2 regions of the Sulfurovum aggregans genome follow, and region 2 is predicted to be linked to the other one. Evidence: riboswitches for the same ligand, from Rfam matches in the RefSeq annotation. Region 2 holds a riboswitch; the other holds the start of a gene.

Region 1 (8,260 bases), 660 kb from region 2:
TTTGGAGATCCTGATATCTATTATTTTCTGGCAGCAATTCAATAATGAAAAAAGAACATTGGACAATGAGATACATACTCAAATGAAGCTTTGCAGCTATACGATGAAATGTGATGATTTCAGTCTGGATTTTGTGCCCGCTTCACAAAAGACAGAGAGGGAAAAACTCTATAAAAATAAAAATATCTATAGTTACTTTACGGTTCCTACGGTAGATAATTATCTCATGAAAGTGATATTGGCACAAAAAAAATATGAAGAGAAAATAGCTACAGTTAAAAATAATCTGATCATTGATATGCTGCTTTTCTCTGTTTTTATTATGCTGCTCTCTTTGCTTTTTTCTCTTTATGCACTTAAACCGCTTAAAAAAGCACTTCATTTGAATGAAGAGTTCGTAAAAGATATTTTACATGATTTCAATACACCCATCTCTTCTATGGTAATCAATTTTAAACTTTTAAAAAAAGAAACCGGTGAAAATAAAAAGATCAATAGAGTAGAAAACAATATTGAAACCATTCTGACTCTCCAAAAGAACCTGCAAACATTCCTTAAAGGTATTCATACGCAAAAAGAACAATTTGATTTGAGTGACCTGCTGCAAAGAAGGGTTCAGTATTTTAATACGCTATATCCGGATATTCGGTATTCTCTTGAAGTGAAGCATATATCTTTAGATATCAATAAGGATGCATTTACAAGGATCATTGACAATATTTTGAGTAATGCCGGAAAATATAATATTAGAAACGGAACAGTTCATATTTTTGCAGATCATGATACACTCGTGATCAAAGATAGCGGTATAGGGATTAAAAATCCTTTAAAAATATTTGAAAGATTTTATAAAGAGCAGGATAGAGGAATAGGTATAGGAATGCATATTGTTAAAAAATTATGTGATGAATTATCTATTGGGATCAAAATAGAAAGTCAAGAGAAAAATGGTACAAAAGTGATGTTGGATCTATCCAAGGTAATATTGAAGTAACTTTTTTTAACTATACTTATGATATAATTTTTATAAGTAAAGGGCATAATGAACGTGATGAAATATATATTTGTATTATCTATTTTCCTGACAACCCATATTTATGCGGAAACAGATATCTCTGCACAGATCGCACAGCTTAAGCATGCAAAAAAATCTGAAAAATATATGATTATGAATAAGATAAAGATACAGATTGCAAAACTCAACAGTGAGCAGAGAACAAAGGCTATTTCCCAGCTGAGAGATGCGATGAGCAATTCCGGAGATGCAATGCAATTGCCGCAAATGCCAGTACCGCCTTTAACGAAGCCTCTTCAAGATATGCCGCAGATGCCGCCGGTACCTCCGTCTATAGGAGATATTTCTCTTCCTGCACCCCAGGTAACGATGTCCGTACCGGATATTCAGACACCTAAGGGAGGGCAGTAACTCCAATGAGGTTTTTGCTTTTACTCTCTTTGCTTTTTGTAAATCTATTGGCATCTGTTGACAGTGATATGGATGGTGTAGATAATGATGTAGATCAGTGTCCAAATACACCTTTCTTTGAATTGGTTGATAAAACAGGATGTACAACCAGAAAACTTTCTCTTAAAGCAGAACACCATTTTGATATCATGCTGGGTGCCGGTTATGTGGAAACAGGCAATGGTACAAATGATACTTTGGTCTCATTTATGGCTGACTATTATTATAAGAATTTTATAGTTACTCTGTTTACCCAGTCTTATTCCCAGAACAATACTTATGCAGGCAATGATCTCTATCTGTCCGTAAACTATAAATTAAAAATGGATCATATGACCATGAAATTCGGGCCGGGTATGGTACTGCCTATAGCTTCAGACAGCAGTAATGAAACAGATTATTTTTTGAATGTGAATATGAATTATAAAATAGATAAATTTGATATGAATTTTTATTACAAATATACGTTTATGCATGATGAGATGACCCGGAATATAGATACAAAATCGGTAAGTATAGGATATTATCTGTTTGACACTACCTATATCAATCTCTCATACAGCAGAGAGAAATCAGTTTACAGCAGTATTGAAGATATTGAAAATACAACATTGATGGTAAATCATGCTTTCAATAGGCACTGGTTTATGAATCTGAGGGTTTCTCACGGTCTGAGTGATAGTGCAAGTGACCTTTCTACGATTGTGAATCTTGGCTACTATTTTTAAACAGGGTGCTCTACCCGTTTTATAATAATACTTCAAAAACAGTATAGGCTCTATGGTTATAACTATAATAACTTCTAGTAATTTTCAGGTAATACTTCTTTGTCATAATACCAGTATCAATTTTAAAGGATGGAATTATGAAAAAAACAAGTATTATAGCAGTAACTGCATTGGTAGCAGGTTTTGGTTTAGTTGGTTGTGGTGGTGGAGGTTCAGCTTCCGGATCAACAGAGACAACAGTACAGGGAACTGCTGTAGATCCTGAACTGGTAGGTGCGACAGTATGTTTGGATATCAATAACAATGGTGAATGTGAAACTACTGAGCCTTCAGTAAAAACAGATATGAACGGTACTTACAGTATGACTGTTTCACAGGATGATATGATAGCTGGAGCAACATTGCTTGTACAGGGTGGATATGACAGAGTGACAAAAATGCCGTTTACAGGTACGATGACAGCAATGATCGATGAAGCAAACCTTGCTGCACAACAGATGATCACACCACTTACTACTTTAGTATATGAAACAGCTATGGCAGCAGATATGAATATGACAGCTGCTCAGGAAAGAGTTGCATCTGTCCTTGGATTGACAGTAGAAGAATTGCAGGCAAATATGCTTGAATTAGAGGATCAGGGAGCACTTCAGGCAGCAATGGCATTACAACAGGCTGCAGAGCTTGCAACAGATACCAATGATACAAGAGCATTCTATAGAGCAATCGCAGAAGAGATGTCTGTTCCGGAAATAGACTTATTGGAAGTAGGCGGAAGTACATTAGGTACATTGATCGCTACGATTGCAGATCAGAATCTCAGTGGAGTAGAGCAGTTACGTGTACAATATTTTGCTGAAGCAATGGATGTAATGAATGTAATTTCTGATTCTGAACTTTATGCCATGAGTGTGGAAAGAATGCAGGAGATGATTGCTGATATGAATATAAGCGGTATAACCGGAGAACTGGAAACAGATTACGAGTTGGTTTCAAATTTTGTAGATGCGATTATGGTGCTTTCTCCAGATGATGTAGAAGTGTACGTTACAGAACATTTACTGGAAGCAGCAGGAGTGGCACAAGAACTTATTGACCCTGTGACAGAAGTGATCATTGCAAATGCAGAAATTACGGTAGATACAGCTTTTGGTATGATGAGTGAAATAATGGTACAGAATGAAACGGAAATTAAAACAAAACTTGTAGATACTTTAGATTACAGTGAAGCTGAAGCACAAACAAAATATGATGAAATGGTTTTAAAACTGGAAACAATGGAAGCTGCATTTGCACCAGCTTCTTAAGAAAAAGATTGAATAGAGTTCCATCCTTCTTACAGGATGGAATAGCATATCAAAGAGAACCTGGAACAGGTTCAGGCAGAGAGAAAATTATTTCTCTTCCGCTGCCTGTGTATATGCTGCATAATAGGTACTGCCGTCAGCAAAAGTATTGACAGTCAGTTTTGAGAAGTTTTCAAGGTAGCTCCAAAAATCTTCTATTAGTTTTTTATCTACATTTTCAAGCTCTTCAAGGGCTTCCCTCATAGTACCAAGCCACTCTATGCGTGATTTCTCAGTAATAGAAAAATCATCATGAAGCCTGATCATATATTCATTAAGCTCCATTCCTTTTGCTTCATCTTCATAGACTTTCGGTCCACCACAGATCTGGATGAAAAATTTGGTATTTTTAACTTTGACCGCTTCAAACTCTTCTTCATCTTGGGGAAAGAAGTGGGCGATATCACTCTCATAGATCTTGTCATAAAAGTTATACATGAGTTCTCGCATTCCATCTTCACCACCAATAGCCTCATAAAATGCTATAGCAGGGTTATGAAAGTGAACTTGTTCACCTTTTTTTACGGGGGTAATATCCATTGACATGATTGTTCCTTGGGAAAATATTTTTACGGATTATAATTAAAATAACTTAATCGCAGAAACGTTTTAATAGACAATTGTAATCTTCTATACGTCTATCCCGTAGAAATGGCCAGATGTCTCGTACTTCTTTGGTGCGTGCATGCGCTATATTTGCATAGAGAATGGTTTCACTTTCATTATCTGCCTGAGCTAACATCTCACCTTGTGCACCGCAGACAAAGGAATTACCCCAAAAGCGAATCCCTTTCATTACTCTACTGCTGTCGGCTTCAAATCCTACACGGTTACAGCTGACTACAGGGATACCATTAGCAATGGCATGGGAACGTTGTATGGTGATCCAACTTTCCAGTTGTCGTTGTTTCTCCTCTTGAGTATCTTCATCAAACCAGCCAATGGCTGTAGGGTAGATGAGAACTTCAGCCCCTTTGAGTGTCATAATACGAGCCGCTTCAGGATACCATTGATCCCAGCATACCAGTACACCAAGTTTACCAATAGAGGTTTGTATGGGTTCAAATCCAAGATCACCAGGGGTAAAGTAAAACTTTTCATAAAAACCAGGGTCATCAGGAATGTGCATTTTTCGGTATTTCCCTGCAATGGAGCCGTCTTTTTCAAAGACTACAGCAGTATTGTGGTAGAGACCCGGTGCACGTTTTTCAAAAAGTGAAATGACAAGTACAATACTGTTTTCTTTGGCAATACTGCTCCAAAACAATACATCTGCTTCAAAATCAGAAGCATATTCAAAAAAATTTGTATCTTCACTTTGGCAGAAGTACTCATTTTGATGCAATTCCTGCAGAACAATGAGTTCTGCACCATCTTGTGCAGCTTTTTGTATGTTTTGTGTACTTATATTGATAGTAGTATTTTTACTACCATGATATTGTTGTTGGATAAGAGCAATTTGCATAGGCTTTGCCTTTATTTTTCTGTTATTTTAGCATAAGCGTGAGAACTTTGGATTTATTTTATTTTAAATTAGTTTGTGATATTTTATAAAATAAGTTATTAAAAGTTGAAAAAGCCAAACCTGTTGTGAAGCAGGGACGGAAAGCCATGGATCTTTTAGAAAGATCGCCAGGTTGCCAGCGGTCTACACTGTGTATTCCCTCTTTTTCTTTTTAATCAATTCAATAGATGCAATAAAGGAGAGAGAATGTTTCGATATTCTTTTCTGATCATTATCGGTTTATTTACAATGGATGCCCATGCAGGTACGAATGAAACTACTCCTATAGATAGCAGATTCAATACTCCCTATCGTTATGACAGTGACCGTACTATGGTTAAATCGTATCTTGATGTGATCAATATACTCAGAAGCAAACCAAGAAGATGTGGACATAAGGGGGTATTTAAAGCAGCAATGCCTTTGAAATGGAGTGATAAGCTGCATCGGGCCGCTGCTGAACATGCTCATGATATGGCGACACATAATTTATCTCACCATGCGGGTTCCGGAAAATTGACAGATATTACAGGGAGACAAAAAGGGCATGCAAGCAGAGCGTCGGAACGCGGGAAATTTCATGGCTACACATACAGAAAGGCTTTTGCCTTTGCTGAAAATGTAGGTGCCGGGCAGAAAACCCTATCGGAAATTGTGAATGCATGGATGAAAAGTCCTTCCCATTGTGCCAATATCATGAGCCCGAATTTCAGGGAAATGGCATTGGCAAAAAGTACAAATCCAAAGGGGTATTACAAAACGTATTGGACGCTTGATCTTGGGTATAGGCGTTAATAAACAACCTGCATCGTAGAACAGTGGAGACTTCCTCCCTCTTCAATAAGTTTTAAACAATGTACAGGAATGATCTCTTTATCCGGAAATATCCCTTGAAATATCTCTCCGGCTTTTTTATCATTTTTATCATGATAGGCAGGGTAGATGAGTGCATCATTGGTAATGAGAAAATTGGCATAGGTAGCAGGTAGCCTTTCTCTTTCGTCATTATACTTTGCTTCGCACATAGGCAGAGGAATAAGGGTATAAGGATCTCCATTTTTTGTTTTAAATGTTTTGAGTTGTGCTTCCATCCTTTGTAATGATTCATAGTGTTCATCTTCTTTGTCATTACACTTGACATATACTATGGTTTCTTTGTTGACAAAGCGGGCTAAGGTATCTATGTGAGAGTCTGTGTCATCTCCGGCAAGATAACCATGGTCAAGCCATAGAATTCTATCAGCTCCAAGGTAGGTATTTAATTTTTCTTCTATCTCTTTTTTACTCAGTCCACCATTTCTATTTGGATTACAAAGGCACTCTGAAGTAGTGAGGACAGTCCCCTCTCCATCACTTTCTACAGAGCCTCCTTCAAGTACGAAATTGATTTTTTCAAGAGGAGTGACACCCATATAGCCTTTTTGATGTAAATGTTGATTGACACTGTTGTCAAGTGAAGCTTCAAATTTGCCTCCCCAGCCATCAAAAGTGAAGTCAAGCAGTTTAGTCTTGCCTTCTTCTTTGATACTGATGTATCCGTAGTCACGTATCCATGTATCATTGGTAGGTATCTCTATAAAAGTCATGTTTCGAGCAGAACAGAACATAGAAGAGATCTTTTCTTTGTCTTTACAGATGATGTAAACGGCTTCTCCATAAGCAATGGCTTGGGCGATACGGATAAAAGGTGAAAGAGCAGCTTCAAGATCATCTTTTGCCCAGTCTGTTTCTTCATGAGGAAAAGACATAAGTACAGCTCTCTGCTTCTCCCATTCAGCAGGCATTACTCTGTTAGTCAAGGTTACATTTTCCACTGACTCTACCCTCTTTGCTCTCTTTGATACTTTTCCTGAACTCTTTCACAAGAAATCCTGTAAAAATAAGTGTTGCAGCCATCCCAACAACAACTACGCCAGTAAACCAATCCATTTTAATCCCTTTTTACTTATTAAGCATGTATAATCCCTCTATGGCAACTATCACGATCAATAAAGAAAACTTCTATCATAATCTTAACCAAATTGCACTAAAAACCGGCTCGGTAGACAAGATCGCTATTGTTCTCAAAGACAATGCATATGGACATGGTCTGGAGCTTATGGCAAAACTTGCATCCCAGTTTGGCATTAAACATGCCGTAGTGAGAAAGAGTGTAGAGGCAGAGTCTATCAAAGCACTCTTTGAAACCGTTTTAGTTTTGGGTGACAAGATAGTAAAAGATGATAAGTGTTCTTTTGCTATCAATATCCTGAGTGATATTGTGAAAGCCCAAAAAGGTGCAAAAGTAGAGTTGAAAGTAGATACAGGAATGCATCGTAACGGTATAGCACTTGATGAGTTGGATGTTGCATTGGGACTGATAAAAGAACAAGGTTTGGATCTTGTGGGAGTGATGACCCATTTCCGCAGTGCAGATGAACTTGGTTCAGAACTTTTCTGGCAGCAGAAACGCTTTGAAGCAGTAAAAGAGCATGTGAAAAATGAAGGTTTCACCAATGTACGATTCCACTCGCATAACTCAGCAGCTATCCTGCGCAGTAAACATTTTGATGAAGATCTGGTTCGAGTAGGGATAGGGGCTTACGGTTATAATGAACTGCCTCTTTCTTTTGATGAAGTAATACTTAAACCGGTACTCACCCTCCATGCAAAAAAGACCTCTACTCGAGTACTGAAAAAAGGGGAAAGAGTAGGGTACGGAGGAGATTTTATTGCTCCTAAAGAGATGACGGTTTCTACGTATGATCTGGGTTATGGGGATGGTTGGTGCAGAGGTAACTCCGGGCAACCCTACAGTACAGCAGAAGGACTCCCTATACTCGGACGTGTCTCTATGGATTTCATTGTACTTGAATCTACCAAAGAAGAGGTGTGTGTGATGAATGATGCAAAAGAAGCTGCGAAACAGTTTGGAACGATTAGTTATGAAGTGACAACAGCATTAAGTTCTGATATTGAAAGAAAAATAATCTAAAGAAGAATTTTATATTTGAAGTTTTTAATTTTGGTGGAGATGAGGGGGAATTTTACTTCCCCTCTACACCGTGCTTTGCGAGACTAGGCTCTAAATCGTGTACCAATTCGTGTACCACTTCAAACATTTTGCATCTTATCTGCCAAAATAGATAAAGAGTTATTGTATCTTTGAGCTACTTAAATTTGACAATCAGCTCATATTATGATACGATTATCTAAATTAATCAGCTCACACAGACCA
Region 2 (8,260 bases):
GTTCCATACGGATAAGTACATTGATAAAAGGATACTCCACATTTTTTGCTTCTGTTAAAAGAGGTGTCAGAGAACTAAGCTCCATCTTCTTTTTGATGGCACCATAGAGCAGATAGGTCATCCAGGCATCTTCAGCTGCATAAAAAGTCGCGTCATCTATGGAAACAGCGGAAAAATCTTCCCCTTTTTTCACCATCTCTTTAAACGGTTTCATATCATACTTAAAGAACTTCTTTGCCAAAGTATCAAGTCCTACTTTGCTTCCGGGATCTGAAAGCCATGCCATGATCATCGTATCTGCATAAGGGGTGACCTCATCAAGACCGTACTGGTTGTAGAGCAAAGAGAGATCAAACTTTAGATTTTGCCCTACGACTTTATGTTTCAGTAGTTTTTTGAGTGATACGATCGCATCATCTATGTGTACCTGTTCTCCTACACCAAGATAACTATGTCCTACAGGTACATAATATGCCTTATCTGTTGCCGTACAAAAACTAAATCCGACCATCTTTGCTACTTTGGTATCCAAGCCTGTAGTTTCTGTATCAAAAGCTAAGATTGTGTCATTTTCAATATTTTCTATGACGCTGTCCAACTTCTCTTTGCTGTCTAAAGTGACTGCTTCAAAACTGAGTATCGGCTCTTTTGGCTTGGGCTTGACCACATCACTGCAACCTGCTTCATTCTGCCCTACTTGTGCCTTTTTGATCGCCTGTTTCATCTCATACTGTTCGAATTCATCTAGCAGACAGCTCAAATAATTTCTGTCTTCAAAGACAAAACTCTCAAGATCAAGATCTTTAAATACATCTGTTCTCATAGTTACCAGTTCACGTGACAAAAAGGCTTTCTCTTTACTCTCCAGTAAGAGCTTTTGTATACGAGGGGTTCCACATTTTTCAATATTGGCATAAATATTCTCAAGAGTATGAAATTCATTGATCAGTTTTGCCGCTCCTTTGACTCCTATTCCTTTAACTCCAGGAACATTATCCGAGCTGTCTCCTACTATTGCCTGAAAGTCAACAAAATCTTTAGGATTTACCCCGAATTTTTCTATACATGCCTGCTCATCTACCTCTTTTTTCTTTACAGAATCATACATTACGACCATACCGTCATCAATAAGCTGATAAAGATCTTTATCATGCGAAACAATACGTACTTTCATTCCCTGTTCTTTGGCGAACTTTGTCACTGTAGTGATCACATCATCTGCTTCATATCCTTCACGGGAAAGGTTTGCAAACCCCATCTGTTCTATCCATTCTATGGCAATAGGAAGTTGCTTTGTCAAGTCTTCAGGAGGTGCTTCACGATTTGCTTTATATTCCGGATAAAGTTCATTTCGAAATGTTTTCCCTTTACTGTCAAGTGCAAATACCAAATAATCTGTACTGTGATCACGATGGAGTGAATCGACAAGATTTATAAATCCTGTCAGCAACCCTGTAGGAAAGCCTTCCGAATTACGTAAAGGAGGAAGTGCAAAATAAGAGCGAAAGAAAAAGCCGAATGTATCTATAATAGTGATTGTTTTCAAAAGAAAGCCTATTTTTTTATGTATTTTAACCTATTAACTGTTATTTCTATCTTGATTTAATTTAATATTAATATATTAATTGTTACTATCTATATATATGTAAATAAAGCCAAACTATTTGTGAAAATAGGACGGAAAACCACGGGTCTTCTTAAGGCAGCCGGGTTGTTCAGATCAGCACTTGAATAAATATTGCAATAGCAAAAAGGAGTGGCCCTATGAGCTCATCAACTCATATAATGCATGCAACCGTAACGCATCCCCCATTAAAAAAAACTATCAGATCATCTACAAAGTTCTCACAAAAAGAAGTTCATTTTTCAGACACACCTCTTTTTTTCCCCCAAGGTCTTGAAAAACCGTTTTTAGCCATCTATTTTATTTCACTGCCTTATTTGGCCGGTCTTCTTTTTCTTCTCTTTTATATTGCCGGAGGAGAACCTAAACTCTTTTTTTCTCTCTTTGAACACTCCTCTTTTATCTTGACCTGGGCCATAGGATATGAAGTAATAGCATGTTTTATTATGCTTTATATTGTTAAACTGGGTCTGAATTTTGCTTATGAAAGTCAAAAAAAGGGGAAAAAACAGTTTCGTCGTCCGTGATGGCTGTCTAAACTAAAATGGCAAAGAGTGATGCTATAGCAACTCTTTGGCCAGATACTCACCGGTATAACTTCCCGTCTGTTCATACTCCTCAGCCAACTTCTCCGGAGAACCCGTCGCAATAATAAGTCCCCCCTTGTTTCCACCTTCCGGTCCCATATCTATGATGTAATCTGCATTTTTAACCATATCCAGATTATGTTCGATCACCACTACCGAATTACCCAATTCAACAAGATGATGCAGTACACCGGTCAGTCTGTCTACATCTGCGAAATGAAGTCCGGTAGTAGGTTCATCCAAAATATACAGGGTTTTCCCTGTATCTTTACGGCTTAACTCTTTGCTGAGCTTGATACGCTGTGCCTCACCACCTGAAAGTGTAGTTGCATTTTGCCCAAGTGTAATGTAGTCCAAACCTACATCTGTCAGTGTCTTGAGCTTAACAGCTATAGCAGGAATGGCTTTGAAGAACTCTAATGCCTCCCCTACACTCATAGCCAATACATCAGCAATAGACTTCCCTTTATACAACACTTCTCTTGTCTGTGCATTATAACGCGTACCATCACAGGCGTCACAGCTTACAAGCACATCCGGCAAAAAGTGCATCTCTATCTTGATCTGTCCGTCACCCTGACACTTCTCACATCGTCCGCCTTTGACATTAAAAGAGAAACGTCCTATTTTGTAGCCTCTCAATTCTGCTTCTTTCGTTTGTGCAAAAAGTTTACGTATCTCATCCATGATACCTGTATAGGTTGCAGGGTTTGAGCGCGGAGTTCGTCCTATAGGGCTTTGATCAAGATAGATGACTTTATCAAGTTTCTCAAGTCCTGTGATCTCTACACCATCTACTTTATTGACCTTTCTTGCATGGTTAAGCAGCTCTCTTGCTACAGGAAGTAAAGTTTGAAGTATCAGTGAACTTTTACCGCTTCCGCTTACACCCGTGATGCACACAAGGTTCCTGAGCGGTATCTTTGCATCAAGTTTTTCAATGTTATTCAGGGTTACATTTTTTATCTCTATCCACTCTTTTTGCGGGTTGTCATGGCTATAAGCTATCTCTTTTTTACCATAAAGATAGTCAGCCGTAAGTGTTTTGGCACGTGAAAGTTTCTTTGCATCCCCTGCAAAGACTATCTCTCCACCAAACTCTCCTGCACCGGGACCTATATCTATGATAAAATCCGCTGCAAGAATCGTCTCTTTATCATGCTCTACTACGATAACAGAGTTTCCCTTATCCCGCAGAGAGTTCAATGTACGAATCAGTTTCATGGTATCGCGTTCATGCAATCCGATACTGGGCTCATCCAGTACATACATCACACCTGTAAGTCCCGAACCTATTTGTGAAGCAATACGGATACGCTGTGCCTCACCTCCGGAAATGGTTCTTGCATCACGATTTAACGAAATATATCCCAATCCAACATCATACAAAAAGAAGAGTCTCTCCTGAAGTTCTTTAAGTATAGACTCTGCTATCATCTTTTGCTGTTCACTCAAATGAGAAAAACTCTTCTCGTCGGCAAAATAAGCATAAGATTTTTCAATAGGCATATCAATAATATCAGCAATATTCTTGCCCTCTATCTTCACAGCCAAAGAGCGTGGTCTAAGTCTGTGTCCGTTACATTTGTCACATACTTTTTCGGTCATATATTCAGAGAGGTCTTTCTCATCTTTGAACATATCATGTGCAAACTTCACAACCCCCGGCCATTCACGTTTGAGTTTATGACGCTTCCATGTAAAATCAACCGTACCGCCGATACCATAAAGTATAGCTTTTTGTTGATATTCAGGAAGTTCACCGTAAGGTATTTTAATGTCAATATCATTTTGTTCACAAAAAGCATTGAGAAATTTAGTATAGTAACTCTTATTAAAACCGTACATGATTTTGACTGCACCCTTCTCAATAGAGAGTTCTTGGTCTATGACCTTTTTGAGGTCTATGGCATAACGGATCCCCAACCCATCACAGGCAGGACAAGCACCTTTTGGTGAATTAAATGAAAAGCTTACGGGCTCCAAAGGTTCAAAACTCAACTTGCAATCAAAACATGCCAAGTGCTCAGAGTAGTGAATATGCTGTCTGTCCAAGTCCAACTCTTCAAAGTTTAGTACTTCGATCTCCATCTCTCCGTAACTCTCTTTTAGTGCTTTCTCTACATCTTGCCCTATACGGTCACGACTCTCTTCTTTAACCACTACTCTATCGACTACCACTTTAATGGTATGCTTCTTCGTTTTAGAGAGTTCTATCTCATCATCAAGGCGCACCATTACACCATCTATCATAGCACGTACATAGCCCTTGTGTCGCAGTGACTCCAGCATATCTGAAAAAGTACCCTTTTTCTCTTTGACAAGTGGTGCCATAATGACAAGTTTTGCGCCGTCAGGCAGCTTCAGTACCTCTTCGATAATATCACTTGCGGACATCGATGAGATAGGCTTTCCACACTCATGGCAATGCTGTTCTCCCACACGTGCAAAAAGCAGTCTAAGATAATCATAGATCTCTGTGATCGTCCCTACCGTAGAACGAGGGTTTTTAGAGGTTGTCTTCTGGTCGATGGCAATAGCCGGTGTAAGCCCTTCTATCTTATCGACATCAGGCTTCCCTACCCGTCCTAAAAACTGTCTGGCATAGCTTGAGAGTGACTCTATGTAACGTCTTTGCCCCTCAGCATAAAGTGTGGAAAAAGCTAATGTAGATTTACCGCTTCCTGAAATACCTGTAATGACTACAAGCTTGTTTTTAGGGATACTGATGTTTATATTTTTTAAGTTGTTTTCTCTTGCACCATAAACATGTATCATATCTTTTTTAACACTTGCCATTTACTGCCTTTTATTTATTCATTTTTATTTTTGGAGGCAATGTTTTAGCTTTCCATGAACACTGCCGCAACTCAAATATCGGTTCCGATATTTTTTAAAACCACATCTTTTTTATTAACATTGCCAATGCAAATACATAAAGAAACAGCAGTGCTATCTTATGATTTTTTGAAGTTACATGATCTTTTAGCCATATCCCCAATGCCACCCCTGCAAGTGAAGCTGCTGCTACGACCAATCCGTTATGGAAATCTATCATTCCTGTATTCAAACGGCTTATCATTCCTGCTATAGAAGAAAACACTACAAAAAAGAGCCCTGCACTTACTGCTTTTTTAATAGGATAATGCAATAAGCCTACCAAAAGAGGAGTAAGTATAATAGACCCTCCAATACCCAGAGTAATGGAAAAGATACCTATTCCCAATCCTATACCAAAGAGTAAGCCTTTATTCAATGACTTGGTTTGGCTGTCATCTTCATGATGTTTGGAAAAGAAAAGTCTGAAAAGTGCAAAGAGCAACAATGCGAAAAAAAGTCCCTGTAAAACAGCATCCGATATATACTGGGTAACATATCCGCCGATATAACCACCTGCAAATCCGCCCAAACCGACAAATATACCCTCACCGATGATAAGCGAACCTTTTTTATGATTGAGGTAAGAACCAAAGATAGAAGAGAATACCATTTGGACGATAGAGATGCCAATAGCGTCTTTGATCTCAAAGCCGAGTGCCAGGAGTATAGGTACAAGGATCATCCCCCCGCCTATACCAAAAAATCCTGACATTGTACCGATAAAGATACCGACTAAAATAAGTTCTATGATCATAAATTTATACTCCAAAAATTAACCTGGAATTATAACATTTTTTTAAAAGCTTTTGGAAGATAATGGAATAAAGTTTTCTTGTATATTTTGTGAAATATATGTATACACTGGAAGAGAGAAGTTTTTTTTGCTATCATAACTCTATGATTTTCAATAACTTAAACTTTTTAGAGAACCTCCCCTTGGAAATGTATCCGGATCACTTTGGTACAGTCAAAAAGCAAAAATACACATTGAAACACTATCGTTCAAATATGATGCTGAACCCCCTTAACCTTAAACACCTCAACCGTATGGATGAGAGCGATGCAGATATGATCACACTTAATCTTGAAGATGCCATCGCACCAAGCCGTAAAAAAGAAGCGCTTTATAACATCGCTCTTTTTCTTTCACACATGGAACACTCCAAAAGTTTCATCATTGTGCGAACCAACCCCTTAAAGGAGGGTGGTGCTGAAGAGATAGCTTTTCTTAATGATTTTAGTTTCGATGCTGTACGTGTGGCAAAAATAAAAGATCAGACGGAGATAGCACAGGCACTTTCCCTGCTCTCAAAAGATAAAGAACTGCATATCTCTCTTGAGACGAAAGAAGCTTTTAAAAATCTAAGTAAACTTCGCATAGATGAACGTCTTACAACGGCAAATCTAGGCATTTTAGACCTACTTACATCCCTTGGGTTGCCACAGTCTATAGTCACACTGGAGAACCCCTCCATAGACTACATTCTCTCCAAGTTTTTAGTTGATGCAAAAACAGCAGGTATTCACCCTGTCTCTTTTATGTTCCAGGAATATAATGACACTGAGACTTTCAGAAGATGGTGCGAGCATGAGAGAATGATGGGCTTTGAGAGTAAGGCATGTATGGGACCCAAACAAGTTCAAATAGCCAACAAAATATTTGGGATCACTAAAAATGAATTAGAAAGGGCCAGGCATATTAAAAAAGTTTTCGAAGCCAATGCCACCAAAGGACTCAATGGTTTCATGGATGAGGAATATGGCTTTATTGATGAGCCTGTCTATCGGGACAGCCTGTTAATACTGAAACAATATATGAAGGAAATATCTTGAAAATGCCTAAACTACTCTTCCTTATCATCTTTATACCTTTCCTACTTGCTGCAAATGATGACCGGCCTCCAGTTTCCTATAATTTTTTAGCCAAAAAAGAGGTACAGAACTTTGTTGATATGATGGTAAAAAAATACCATTTTAAACGTTCATATATGACTTTAATATTGAAAAATGCAAAACTGGACAGAGATACGTTGGCAAGATATACAGGACGCTATAAAGTCGGTTCGACCAATGGTCCGTGGGAACGATATAAAGCACATGTTCTGGATCCTGTTACATTGGAAAAAGCCAAAGCATTCAAAAAGAACTACAAGAAAACACTGCAACGTGCGGGAAAAATATATCATGTCGATATAGACTACATTGTCGGGTTTATCGGAGTAGAGAGTAAATATGGGGAATATACCGGTGATTATAATGTATTGGATGCCCTGGCTACACTTGCCTTTCATCCGAACCGTATGAAGAAGTTCTTCAAGAATGAACTGAAACATCTCTTTTTAATGGGACGTGAATACGGCTATGATATCACCAAACTAGAAGGCTCTTTTGCCGGAGCAATGGGATGTGTCCAGCAGGTACCTTCCGTCTTTAGAAGATACGGTATGGACTTCAACCATGACGGGAAAAAGGATCCATGGGATCTGGAAGACTGTATCGGTATCATCGCACGCTTTATGCATAACAATGGTTGGAAGAATGACAGACCAGCTGCCGTTTCCACCAACTTCAAAGGTAAAAAAGGAAAACGTTTTAAGGCACTCCGATGCACACATAAGAAGAAATGCTCCCTCAGCACCATAAAAAAATCCGGTATATACCCTACCCAAAGATTCACAGAATCTACTGCCTATCTCCTTAAAACACGTAACGCTACGCATGACAACATCTATTTAGGCACCAGCAATTTCCGCATACTTACACTTTACAATAATGCTACTACCTATGGTATGGCGATACACCTGATCGCACAGTCCCTGAAGTAGCTTTATTCTCTCAAAAAAGATCAGTGTATCAGCGGTACGAATACAAACCCGGGAAACTCTTCTGTTTTCAGATCTGTTTCTGATCTCTTTTCAAATCTAAAGATCGAATCTTGTACAGGTATCACCAGTACACCACCTATCTTAAGCTGATCAAATAGTGCCTCCGGTATCTCTTCAGCACTTGCTGAAACCAGTATCTTATCAAATACTTTACCCGGTACACCCAGACTCTCCCCCGCTTTTTCTATACGGCACTGTTTGCCAAAAGAAAACTTTGAGAGATTCTTGCGGCCTATTTCTACCAATGTATTAACTCTCTCCAATCCAAGAAGAGATCCTTCTTC

Evidence for each region. A riboswitch is a leader RNA that binds a small molecule or an ion and turns the genes downstream of it on or off. The one in region 2 is predicted to bind cyclic di-GMP.
Region 1: linked by a shared signal. The riboswitch ahead of ACZ48W_RS04770 (CAP domain-containing protein) and the one ahead of ACZ48W_RS01450 (hypothetical protein) in region 2 are both predicted to bind cyclic di-GMP.

The regions. Positions count from the first base shown of each region.
Region 1 covers NZ_AP042387.1:969,154-977,413, reverse strand. The annotation lists gene ACZ48W_RS04800 (sensor histidine kinase) at 1-994, shown strand, start outside; gene ACZ48W_RS04795 (hypothetical protein) at 1,052-1,426, shown strand; gene ACZ48W_RS04790 (hypothetical protein) at 1,432-2,193, shown strand; gene ACZ48W_RS04785 (hypothetical protein) at 2,331-3,500, shown strand; gene ACZ48W_RS04780 (globin domain-containing protein) at 3,588-4,085, opposite strand; gene ACZ48W_RS04775 (carbon-nitrogen hydrolase) at 4,132-5,004, opposite strand; cyclic di-GMP riboswitch class I at 5,108-5,184, shown strand; gene ACZ48W_RS04770 (CAP domain-containing protein) at 5,251-5,838, shown strand; gene ACZ48W_RS04765 (agmatine deiminase family protein) at 5,835-6,857, opposite strand; gene ACZ48W_RS04760 (hypothetical protein) at 6,835-6,972, opposite strand; gene ACZ48W_RS04755 (alanine racemase) at 7,013-8,017, shown strand.
Region 2 covers NZ_AP042387.1:308,807-317,066, forward strand. The annotation lists gene polA (DNA polymerase I) at 1-1,546, opposite strand, end outside; cyclic di-GMP riboswitch class I at 1,645-1,719, shown strand; gene ACZ48W_RS01450 (hypothetical protein) at 1,765-2,151, shown strand; gene uvrA (excinuclease ABC subunit UvrA) at 2,185-5,010, opposite strand; gene ACZ48W_RS01460 (sulfite exporter TauE/SafE family protein) at 5,105-5,860, opposite strand; gene ACZ48W_RS01465 (HpcH/HpaI aldolase/citrate lyase family protein) at 5,989-6,924, shown strand; gene ACZ48W_RS01470 (lytic murein transglycosylase) at 6,927-7,916, shown strand; gene ACZ48W_RS01475 (protein-L-isoaspartate O-methyltransferase family protein) at 7,937-8,260, opposite strand, start outside.